DNA from 3 places in the Photorhabdus machadonis genome. Region 3 is predicted to be linked to each of the others. Evidence: predicted binding sites of a transcription regulator. Region 3 holds the regulator's gene; each other region holds the start of a gene.
The links. The regulator CRP, encoded in region 3, controls carbon source genes, mostly activating them, when cyclic AMP is high. The targets are predictions, from matches to a motif close to ATGTGANNNNNNTCACAT.
Positions count from the first base shown of each region.

Region 1: ACUN2T_RS22290 (NupC/NupG family nucleoside CNT transporter) is a predicted target of CRP. The motif match lies at 2,414-2,431, and genes of this name have one in related genera.
Region 2: glpT (glycerol-3-phosphate transporter) is a predicted target of CRP. The motif match lies at 948-965, and genes of this name have one in related genera.

Region 1 covers NZ_CP199761.1:4,609,721-4,613,370, forward strand. Annotated here, with positions in the region: gene ACUN2T_RS22275 (BON domain-containing protein) at 1-276, shown strand, start outside; gene ACUN2T_RS22280 (patatin-like phospholipase family protein) at 458-1,522, shown strand; gene ACUN2T_RS22285 (TatD family hydrolase) at 1,527-2,300, shown strand; gene ACUN2T_RS22290 (NupC/NupG family nucleoside CNT transporter) at 2,602-3,650, shown strand, end outside.
Region 2 covers NZ_CP199761.1:775,143-778,792, reverse strand. Annotated here, with positions in the region: gene ACUN2T_RS03660 (glycerol dehydrogenase) at 1-815, shown strand, start outside; gene glpT (glycerol-3-phosphate transporter) at 1,196-2,548, shown strand; gene glpQ (glycerophosphodiester phosphodiesterase) at 2,732-3,650, shown strand, end outside.
Region 3 covers NZ_CP199761.1:427,265-430,914, reverse strand. Annotated here, with positions in the region: gene ACUN2T_RS02130 (phosphoribulokinase) at 1-686, shown strand, start outside; gene ACUN2T_RS02125 (OsmC family protein) at 809-1,216, opposite strand; gene crp (cAMP-activated global transcriptional regulator CRP) at 1,538-2,170, shown strand; gene argD (bifunctional acetylornithine/succinyldiaminopimelate transaminase) at 2,219-3,430, opposite strand; gene ACUN2T_RS02110 (aminodeoxychorismate synthase component II) at 3,554-3,650, opposite strand, start outside.

The sequences.
Region 1 (3,650 bases), 1.2 Mb from region 3:
ACACAAGCACTTGACAGTGCTGGTCAGAAAATCGATGACTCCATGAAAAGCGTTGATGGTTACATGGATGATAGTGCTATCACAGCGAAGATCAAAAGTGAGTTGTTGGCGGAAAAAGGTATCAACAGTACCGGCATCGCGGTAAAAACAGAAAAAGGCGTTGTTTATATTTCTGGTTTTGTGAAAAGTGAGCAGCAATCCAGAAAAGTGTTGGATGTTATCTCTAAAGTGAAAGGGGTCAAATCTATTCAAAACGGTCTGACCATAAAAAAATAATATGTTTTTCTAATTTGGTGGTTGTTTTCCATTCAAATAATTTTGTTTTGTACTAATCGGATATGTGCCCTCACCAGGGGTTTTTATCAAAATATTGACTACGTAGCACCATAATATAATGACGGATAATAACTTCTCAAGTTATGCTCTCTATCCGTCATTTATTTTCTTGGGGAACTGTGTGGGGAAACGTATACCGATAACTTTGGGAAATATTGATCTATTATCCCATAAATATAAATCGCATATTAAATCTGGAAAAGTTGCACTTGTTTGTGAGGGTGGGGGGCAGCGTGGCATTTTTACTGCGGGTGTACTGGATGAATTTATGCGTGTTGAATTTAACCCGTTTGATCTATTGCTTGGTACTTCGGCGGGTGCTCAGAACCTTTCGGCCTATATTTGTGGGCAGCGTGGATATGCCCGTCGGGCTATTACCCGTTATACAACCAGACCTGATTTCTTTAACCCCCTGCGTTTTGTTCGTGGTGGTCATTTAGTTGATTTAGACTGGTTTTTGCAGACCGTTTTTCAGGAACTTCCATTGGATATCCCCGCCGCTTTACGCAAGTTTGACGCCGGGTGTGAATTTTATATGTGCGCGTGTCGTTCAGATAATTTTGAACCAACCTATTTTCATCCGGATGGGAAGAATTGGCTGGAGGTGATTAAGGCATCAAGTGCTATTCCTGGGCTTTATCGCAATGGTGTGACGATTGATGATGTCGTTTATTATGATGGTGGTATCAGTGATGCCATTCCAGTGGAAGAGGCGTATCGCCGTGGTGCTGATACGATAGTGGTGATCCGCACTGTTCCTTCGCAGCTCTATTACACGCCTGATTGGATGAAACGGATGGAACGCTGGTTGGGGGATAGTAGCCTGCAAAAGATGGTACGGATGTTACAGCAACATGCGAAAAGTTATTACCGCACACAGAAATTTATTGAGAATCCACCTGATGATGTACAGATCTTTGAAATCTATCCGCCTGCGCCATTAACTGCCAGTGCATTAGGCAGTCGTTTGCCGGCACTGAATAAGGATTATCATCTTGGGCGTCGTTGCGGTCGCTATTTCCTAGCGACGGTTGGTCATGCATTTGTTGGTGATAAATTTGGTATGGCGGAGCGTAAAGATTATTGTTTGAGCCGCAATATCTTACGTCGGAGTGAAGAAAATAGCGTTTTGGTTCAATCGCCAACTGCATTGGCAGGATCCCCGGAACAGATGAATAACGGATAGTTTCATGTTTATTGATACCCACTGCCATTTTGATTTTCCCCCGTTTCGTGATGACGAACAGCAGAGTTTGCAACGGGCGGCACAGGGTGGTGTGGATAAAATTATTGTTCCCGCTGTGAGTGGGAAAAATCTGCAACGGGTATCTGAACTGGCTCGCGTTTATCCGGAGATTTATGCGGCGCTGGGTTTGCATCCTCTTTATATCAATGAACATCAGGAATCACACCTTGCTGATCTGGAGCGATTACTGAAACAGAAAAATGAAAAGCGGGTGGCTGTTGGAGAGATTGGGCTCGATCTCTATATGGTTGAACCTCAGTTTGAAAAACAGAAACAATTGCTGCGCGCTCAATTGCGGCTGGCAAAACAGTGTGAATTACCCGTCATACTTCATTCCAGAAAAAGCCATGATCAACTGGCTGCGATCCTGAGAAGAATCGACCTTCCCCGTACCGGCGTGGTACATGGATTCGCGGGTAGTTTATCTCAGGCAGAGGCTTTTATCCGTTTGGGATATTACATTGGGATAGGGGGAACCATGACTTATGCAAGAGCACAGAAAACCCGTCGTGCAGTTGCTGAACTTCCTTTAACTTCTCTTGTGCTGGAAACAGACGCACCGGATATGCCACTTTTCGGGTTTCAGGGAGAACCTAACCGACCGGAAAGAATCACCGGGGTTTTTGCTTCGTTATGTGAGCTTCGCCGTGAATCTGCTGACGAAATCGCTGTTCAGCTTTATAGTAACAGTGTTGAGTTATTTAGGTTGAATAAATGAGTGGTATATCATAAAACTTTAACTGGGCTTACCTGATAATCATCTCTTAATTGTTTGTTATTTTGCCGTCATGACGGTTAGATTATCTTATTGCAGATTATTTCTGCAATTTTGTGTGACTTGCATCACATTTATCGTTTTTCCATTGCTTTTTTCGGTGGGTATTTGTGATGTAGATAGCTTGTTCATTCCGATGACTGAGTATAATCAGCGCCGAAACAGTGTCAGTGAATATTGACATTCTCACTGACATATTTAATTTATTATTAAGTGAACAGGGATTCTTCCAATGCAACTCTTTATGAGCCTGGTCGGGATGGTAGTGCTGATCTTGATCGCAGTACTTTTTTCCAGTAACTATCGCGCTATTAAACTTCGTACCGTCCTTGGTGCTTTTTTGATTCAGATCGCTACCGGCGCTTTTGTACTTTATGTTCCCGCAGGCAAGATAATATTAATGGGTATGTCTGAGGGAGTTTCCAGTGTTATCCAGTATGGTCAGCAAGGAATGGATTTTATTTTTGGTGGATTAGTTTCCCCCAAAATGTTTGAACTGTTTGGTGGTGGTGGTTTTGTTTTCGCCTTGCGTGTACTGCCTATTATCGTTTTCTTCTCTTCACTGATTGCTGTTTTGTACTACATCGGTGTTATGCAGCTTGTTATCAAAGTATTGGGTGGTGGCCTGCAAAAAGTTCTCGGAACTTCACGTACCGAATCTTTGTCAGCAACAGCGAATATTTTCGTGGGTCAAACTGAAGCACCACTGGTTGTTCGCCCTTATATTGCCACTATGACCCAGTCTGAACTGTTTGCGGTTATGTGTGGTGGTCTGGCTTCTGTCGCGGGTTCTGTATTGGCCGGTTATGCATCAATGGGCGTACCGTTGGAATATCTGATTGCGGCTTCCTTTATGGCGGCCCCAGGTGGCCTGTTATTCGCTAAATTGATGGTACCTGAAACTGAAAAGTCGCAAGACACTGTTGATGCGATGTCACTGGTCGCTGAATCGGAACGCCCTGCTAACATTATCGATGCAGCCGCTTCTGGTGCCGCTGCTGGTATGCAATTAGCGCTGAACGTCGGTGCAATGTTATTGGCGTTTGTTGCCCTGATTGCGTTAGTGAACGGTATTCTTGGTGGCGTTGGTGCGTGGTGGAATTACCCACAACTTTCCCTTGAATTGGTGCTGGGCTGGATTTGTGCGCCTATTGCGTATCTGATTGGTGTTCCATGGAATGAAGCCACAGTTGCCGGTTCTTTTATCGGTCAAAAACTGGTTGTGAACGAATTCGTTGCCTTTATGAACTTCGGCCCATATTTGCAACCGGATGATGTGGTTGCGGCTGCGGG
Region 2 (3,650 bases), 350 kb from region 3:
TACAAGATACCGCAAAAGTAGTTGCTCACGAATCCAAATTACCTATTCTGATTGCACCAACTATCGCCTCTACTAACGCTCCAACCAGTGCGCTCTCTGTTGTTTATACTGATGACGGCGAATATGAGGATTATCTGTTTTTCCCAACCAACCCAGATATTGTACTGATTGATACCTGTGTTATTGCTAAAGCCCCAACCCGCTTCCTGATTGCCGGAATTGGCGACGCACTGGCAACTTACTTCGAAGCACGCGTCTGTCATGCGGGTCATAAGCCTAGAATGACCGGTGGTGGAATATCCCGCACCGCAATGGCGCTTTCCCATTTCTGTTACGACACTTTATTGGAAGAAGGTTATAAAGCAAAACTGGCTGTTGAGGCAGGAGTCAGTACACCAGCGGTGGAAAATGTTATCGAAGCCATTACTTATTTGAGTGGCCTGGGCTTTGAAAATACAGGTGTAGCTGCCGCTCATTCCATACACAACGGCTTTACCGTATTGGAAGAATGCCACCATATGTATCACGGCGAAAAAGTCGCTTTCGGGGTATTGGTTCAGCTAGTGCTGGAAAATAGCACAAATGAAGAACTGGATACTTTACTTGATTTCTGCGTGCAGGTCGGGCTACCGATTACATTAGATCAGCTTGGCGTAAAAGATGGTGAAAAGCTGAAAGAGAAAGTGATGGCAGTGGCGGAAGCCAGTTGTGCTGAAGGCGAAACTATTCACAATCTGCCTTTTGAAGTGACACCGGAAAAAGTGTATGCCGCTATTCTTACTGCTGATCGGATGGGGCGCGACTGGCTGTATTAAACCAGAAAAGAGCGGGGAAACGTCCCGCTCTTATTTTTTCTAAATAGAATATGTACAAAAACTGGGTTTTTTGTTTGATAAAGAACAAAAACGAACCAGAAACGCTCACCAAAAATTAAGTAAAGCTCGTTATTGTGACGATAGTCACAATTTCATTGGTAAAGTACGTTTTAAAAAGTTAGCAAATCACTCAAAATCACCACTAGGGCAAAACGATTTTAACAACTGAGTCTTGTCTCACAGATAGGTTGGGTTATTTCGACTATCATAATTTTCGTTATGGAAAATAATCACTTACAAAACCTCTCACTTTCCCATCCGGTGGCATTTGTCAACCGGTGAGTTGTTCACATAACCAAAAAAGCCATCGGAGGCAAAATATGTTAAGTATTTTCAAGCCGGCGCTTCATAAGCCCCGGCTGCCAACAGAACAGATAGATCCACTCTATCGCCGCCTACGCTGGCAAATTTTTATGGGGATTTTCCTTGGTTATGCCGCTTACTATTTAGTAAGGAAGAACTTTGCACTCGCAATGCCTTATCTAATTGAACAAGGTTTTTCCAAAGGTGAGCTTGGTTTAGCGCTATCAGGGATCTCTATCGCATACGGCTTCTCCAAATTCATCATGGGTTCCATATCCGACCGTTCTAACCCGCGGGTCTTTTTACCCGCCGGTCTGATTCTCGCTGCGGCTGTCATGCTATTTATGGGTTTCGTACCTTGGGCAACTTCCAGTATCTCGGTTATGTTTGTGCTGCTGTTCATGTGTGGTTGGTTCCAAGGTATGGGTTGGCCTCCCTGCGGCCGTACTATGGTGCACTGGTGGTCACAAAAAGAACGTGGCGGGATCGTCTCCGTCTGGAACTGTGCGCATAATGTCGGTGGTGGTTTACCTCCATTGTTATTCCTGCTGGGCATGGCGTGGTTTAATGACTGGAAAGCCGCCCTTTATATGCCAGCTTTCGCCGCAATTCTCGTTGCACTGATCGCTTTTGCCTTAATGCGTGACACACCACAATCCTGTGGCTTGCCATCAATTGAAGAACATAAAAACGACTATCCGTCTGATTATACAGAGAAAAACGAAGAAGAATTAACAGCCAAGCAGATCTTCATGCAGTATGTATTACCGAACAAACTCCTGTGGATGGTCGCTATGGCTAACGTGTTCGTTTATCTGCTGCGTTACGGTGTTCTTGATTGGTCACCAACCTATCTGCGTGAGGTCAAGCATTTCGCACTGGATAAATCTTCATGGGCTTACTTCCTGTACGAATATGCCGGTATCCCAGGTACATTACTGTGTGGCTGGATGTCAGACAAAGTATTTAAAGGTAACCGTGGTGCAACAGGCGTATTCTTTATGACATTAGTCACTATCGCCACCGTCGTATTCTGGATGAATCCAGCCGGTAATCCAACGGTAGATATGACTTGTATGTTGATTATCGGCTTCCTTATCTACGGCCCAGTTATGCTGACAGGTCTACACGCTCTTGAGCTGGTGCCGAAGAAAGCGGCTGGTACAGCCGCTGGCTTCACTGGCTTATTCGGCTACTTAGGTGGCTCCGTTGCGGCAAGTGCTATCGTCGGCTACACCGTTGACTTCTTCGGCTGGGACACCGGTTTTATGGTGATGATTGGCGGTAGTATCCTGGCCGTTATTCTATTACTGATTGTCATGATCACAGAAAACAAACATAAACAGGAATTGGCCCGTCAGTATGGCTAATCATTATCACTAAACTGTGATATACCACTGATAATATCAATTAAGCCGCGGCATTATTTATGTTGCGGCTTTTTTCAATGTTTAAACTAAGAGATTATACCAATAGGCGTTATTCATATAACAAGACAAACAGCTTGATAGGATTGATTTTTATCTCATCGCTAAAACGGAGAAAAAACACATATGCAAACTCCAATCAAAACAATGGTAGTGGGCATTATCTTAGCATCATCTATGTCGAGCATCGCGCAGACAACAGATAAGATTGTTATCGCCCATCGCGGCGCAAGCGGATATTTGCCTGAACACACCCTGCCAGCTAAAGCTATGGCTTATGCCGAAGGTGCCGATTATCTGGAACAAGACTTGGTTATGACTAAAGATAACGAGCTGGTGGTATTACATGATCATTACCTTGATCGTGTGACTGACGTTGCGGATAAGTTTCCTGACCGAGCCCGTCAGGACGGACGCTACTATGCCATCGACTTTACCTTGCCTGAAATCAAGTCACTAAAATTCACGGAAGGTTTCGATATTAAAAATGACAGACAGGAACAGAACTTCTCTGGCCGTTTCCCAATGTGGAAATCTGATTTCCGTATCCACACTTTTCAGGAAGAAATTGAGTTTGTTCAAGGGTTGAATAAATCAACGGGTAAAAATATCGGCATCTACCCTGAAATCAAAGCCCCGTGGTTCCATCAGCAAGAAGGCAAAGATATTTCCACTCAAGTGCTGACGGTGTTGAAAGAATATGGTTACACCAAGAAAAGCGATAAAATTTATCTGCAATGTTTTGATGCCAACGAACTCAAACGCATTAAAAACGAGCTGGAACCTAAACTGGGCATAGATTTGAAACTGATTCAACTTATCGCCTATACCAACTGGAATGAAACCTATGAAAAGCATCCAAACGGCAAATGGGTAAATTACAGCTACGATTGGATGTTCAAACCGGGTGCAATGAAAGAAGTGGCACAGTATGCCGATGGCATTGGCCCTGATTACCATATGATTGTGGCGGAAGATTCCACACCAACCAATATTAAGTTAACCGGTATGGTGAAAGATGCCCACACTAATAATATGGAAGTCC
Region 3 (3,650 bases):
AAGGCAGACATATCAGTTATTTTGGGCCAGAAGCCAATGATTTTGGCATGCTGGAGAAAACCATGATTGACTATGGTGAGACCGGTGAAGGCCGCTGCCGTAAGTACCTTCACACCTATGATGACGCAGTGCCTTACAACCAGCTCCCCGGTACATTTACTCCGTGGGAAACCTTACCAAAGCAGACCGATGTGCTGTTTTATGAAGGCCTGCACGGTGGCGTGGTAACACCACAACATAATGTTGCCAGTCATGTCGATCTGCTGGTGGGGGTGGTGCCGATTGTCAACCTTGAATGGATACAGAAACTTATCCGCGATACCGGAGAACGGGGACACTCACAGGAAGCCGTGATGGATTCCGTTGTTCGTTCTATGGATGATTATATTAACTACATTACCCCCCAATTTTCCCGGACACATATAAATTTCCAGCGCGTCCCGACTGTTGATACGTCCAATCCATTTTCAGCCAAAGCCATTCCTTCTCTGGATGAAAGTTTTATCGTCATCCGTTTCCGTGATCTGACTCAAATTGATTTCCCGTATTTGTTATCCATGTTACAGGGCTCATTCGTTTCAAGTATTAATACCATCGTGGTTCCCGGCGGAAAAATGGGACTGGCCATGGAATTAATTATGACACCATTGGTACAGCGATTACTGGAAGGGGAAAAAATTTGTTGATCAAAACCTGGGATAAATCTAGAAAACCCAGTGTTTGAATCCACTTCTTATATTATTCAGTTAAAAAAACAGGTAACTGATATTAGTTACCTGTCGTTATTTTTCAATCAGGAAATAATATCTTAATCTGTCTCTTTAATTTCAAAGCTGTGGGTAAGCTCAACTGATTTCCCCAACATCAACGAAACAGAACAATATTTCTCAGCAGAAAGCGTGACGGCACGTTCAACCGCTTTCTCTGTTAAATCCTTGCCGGTAACAATAAAATGCAGATTAATAGAAGTAAACAAGCGTGGTGCCTCTTCACGACGGCGGGAGGTTAATTTCACTTCACAATCTTTTAGGTCATATCTGCCTTTCTGTAAAATAGAAATAACATCAATCGTGCTGCAACCACCCACTGCCATTAATACCATTTCCATTGGGCTTGGTGCCTTATCACCAGCATTTCCATCCATCATGATCTGATGGCCCGAAGACGACTCCCCCAAAAGAGACAACCCTTCAACCCATTTTACCCGCGCTTGCATAAGTACCTCTTAAGTCATTTTTTGCATCAAAGCCTACTCTTTCAGTATTAAACTGGCAATCTAATGAGCAGTTTATTGTGCTGAAACAATACAAGACAAGACAGAAACCTTTTCCTGTGTTAAAAACAGAAGCAGGTCCAGGTATATGTGGGTTAAGATCAATACTCAAGTTTCAAATTTCAGATAACCTATATAAAACCCTCACCTGTCGGTTTTTCAGCAAACTAATATGTTAAGCTAGTGTCTTTATATGCCAGCCTGACGAGAAACTTTTAGGTTCTCGTGTTATTTAGGCAGCGATAACAACAGAGGATGAAGCGAATGGTTCTCGGCAAGCCACAAACAGACCCCACTCTTGAATGGTTTTTGTCACACTGCCATATTCATAAATATCCATCCAAAAGCACGCTTATTCATCAAGGCGAAAAAGCAGAGACGCTTTACTACATCGTAAAAGGTTCTGTTGCAGTTTTGATTAAAGATGAAGAAGGCAAAGAGATGATCCTCTCCTATTTAAACCAGGGAGATTTCATTGGCGAACTTGGATTATTTGAAGAAGGACAAGAGCGTACAGCCTGGGTACGGGCCAAAAGCGCCTGTGAAGTAGCGGAAATTTCCTATAAAAAATTCCGTCAACTGATTCAGGTAAACCCGGATATTTTAATGCGTTTATCTGCCCAAATGGCAAGCCGTTTGCAAACAACTTCTGAGAAAGTCGGTAACCTGGCTTTCCTGGATGTGACCGGCCGGATTGCTCAGACTTTACTGAATCTGGCGAAACAACCCGATGCAATGACTCACCCTGACGGGATGCAAATCAAAATCACTCGTCAGGAAATTGGCCAGATTGTTGGCTGTTCCCGTGAAACGGTTGGCCGTATTCTGAAAATGCTGGAAGATCAAAACCTGATCTCCGCACACGGCAAAACAATTGTTGTTTACGGTACACGTTAATTCCGGATTAATCAGCGCATGATACTGCGCTGATTTCTCTTATCCTTGTTACACCAACTGGCTAATTGCCTTCTCCAGCCGTTCCATCCCTTGGGCTATCTCCTCTTCACTGATAATCAGCGAAGGCGTGAAACGCAGTACATCACTACCAGCACTCAATAACATCAGACCATTTTCAGCCGCCAGTTGCAGGATCTCTTTAGATTTTCCCTGATACTGCGCTTTTAGTTCCGCACCAATCAGCAATCCCTTGCCACGGATTTCACCAAATATCGAATATTTTTGATTGATATCGTTCAGAAAATTCACAATCAAATGATGCCGTTTTTCAACACCATTCAAGACCTCTGGCGTATTGATAATGTCAAAAGCGGCATTTGCAACCGCGCAAGCCAGCGGATTACCACCATAAGTTGTGCCGTGAGTCCCCGGTGCCATCGCCGAAGCGATATTCGCCGTAGTCAGCATAGCGCTAACAGGGAAACCACTTCCCAATGCTTTCGCTGTGGTGATAATGTCCGGCACAACATCATAATACATATAAGAAAATAACTTACCGGTACGTCCCATCCCACTTTGTACTTCATCAAATACCAGCAGTACCTGATGCTTATCGCAAAGTTCACGCAACCCATGAATAAATGCGGGTGTCGCCGGCGTGACTCCCCCTTCACCCTGAACAGGTTCTAATACAACAGCGCAAGTATGATCATCCATGACCGCCTTTACTGCATTTAAGTCATTAAAAGGCACATGAATAATATCTGCGGGTTTTGGCCCAAAACCATCAGCGTATTTTGGTTGACCACCAACAGAGACAGTAAACAGAGTACGACCATGAAAACCCTGATGGAATGCGATGATTTTGGTTTTATATGGATGGTAACGGGTAATAGCATAGTGACGCGCCAGCTTAAATGCGGCTTCATTCGCTTCCGCTCCCGAGTTGGCAAAAAATACCCGCTCCGCAAAAGTTGCATCAATCAGTTTCTGCGCGAGTATCAAAGCTGGTTCACTGGTGAAAATATTACTGATATGCCAAAGTTTCTCCCCTTGCTGCGTTAAAACATCCACTAATGCAGGGTGACAATGCCCCAAAGCCATAACAGCAATACCACCGGCAAAATCAATATATTCTTTCCCTTGCTGATCCCATACACGACTGCCTTGCCCTTTCACCGGTATAAACTGGGCCGGTGAATAAATTGGCAACATGACTTGATCGTATGTATTTCTGTTTACTCCAGCATGCTCCATCATTTTCCCACCCGTTTTTTATATATACGCCATTCAAAAATGAAAATATAATCATTTAATATGCATAAAAAATCAAAGATGGGCAAATGAAAAAGATGAATAAATGAAGAAATTATTGGTATCGGGTTAATATCTAAGAAAGTTACTCAGTAGCTGGTGCCCTTGTTCACTGAGAATACTTTCAGGATGGAACTGCACACCTTCCAGGGGCAGAGTACGATGA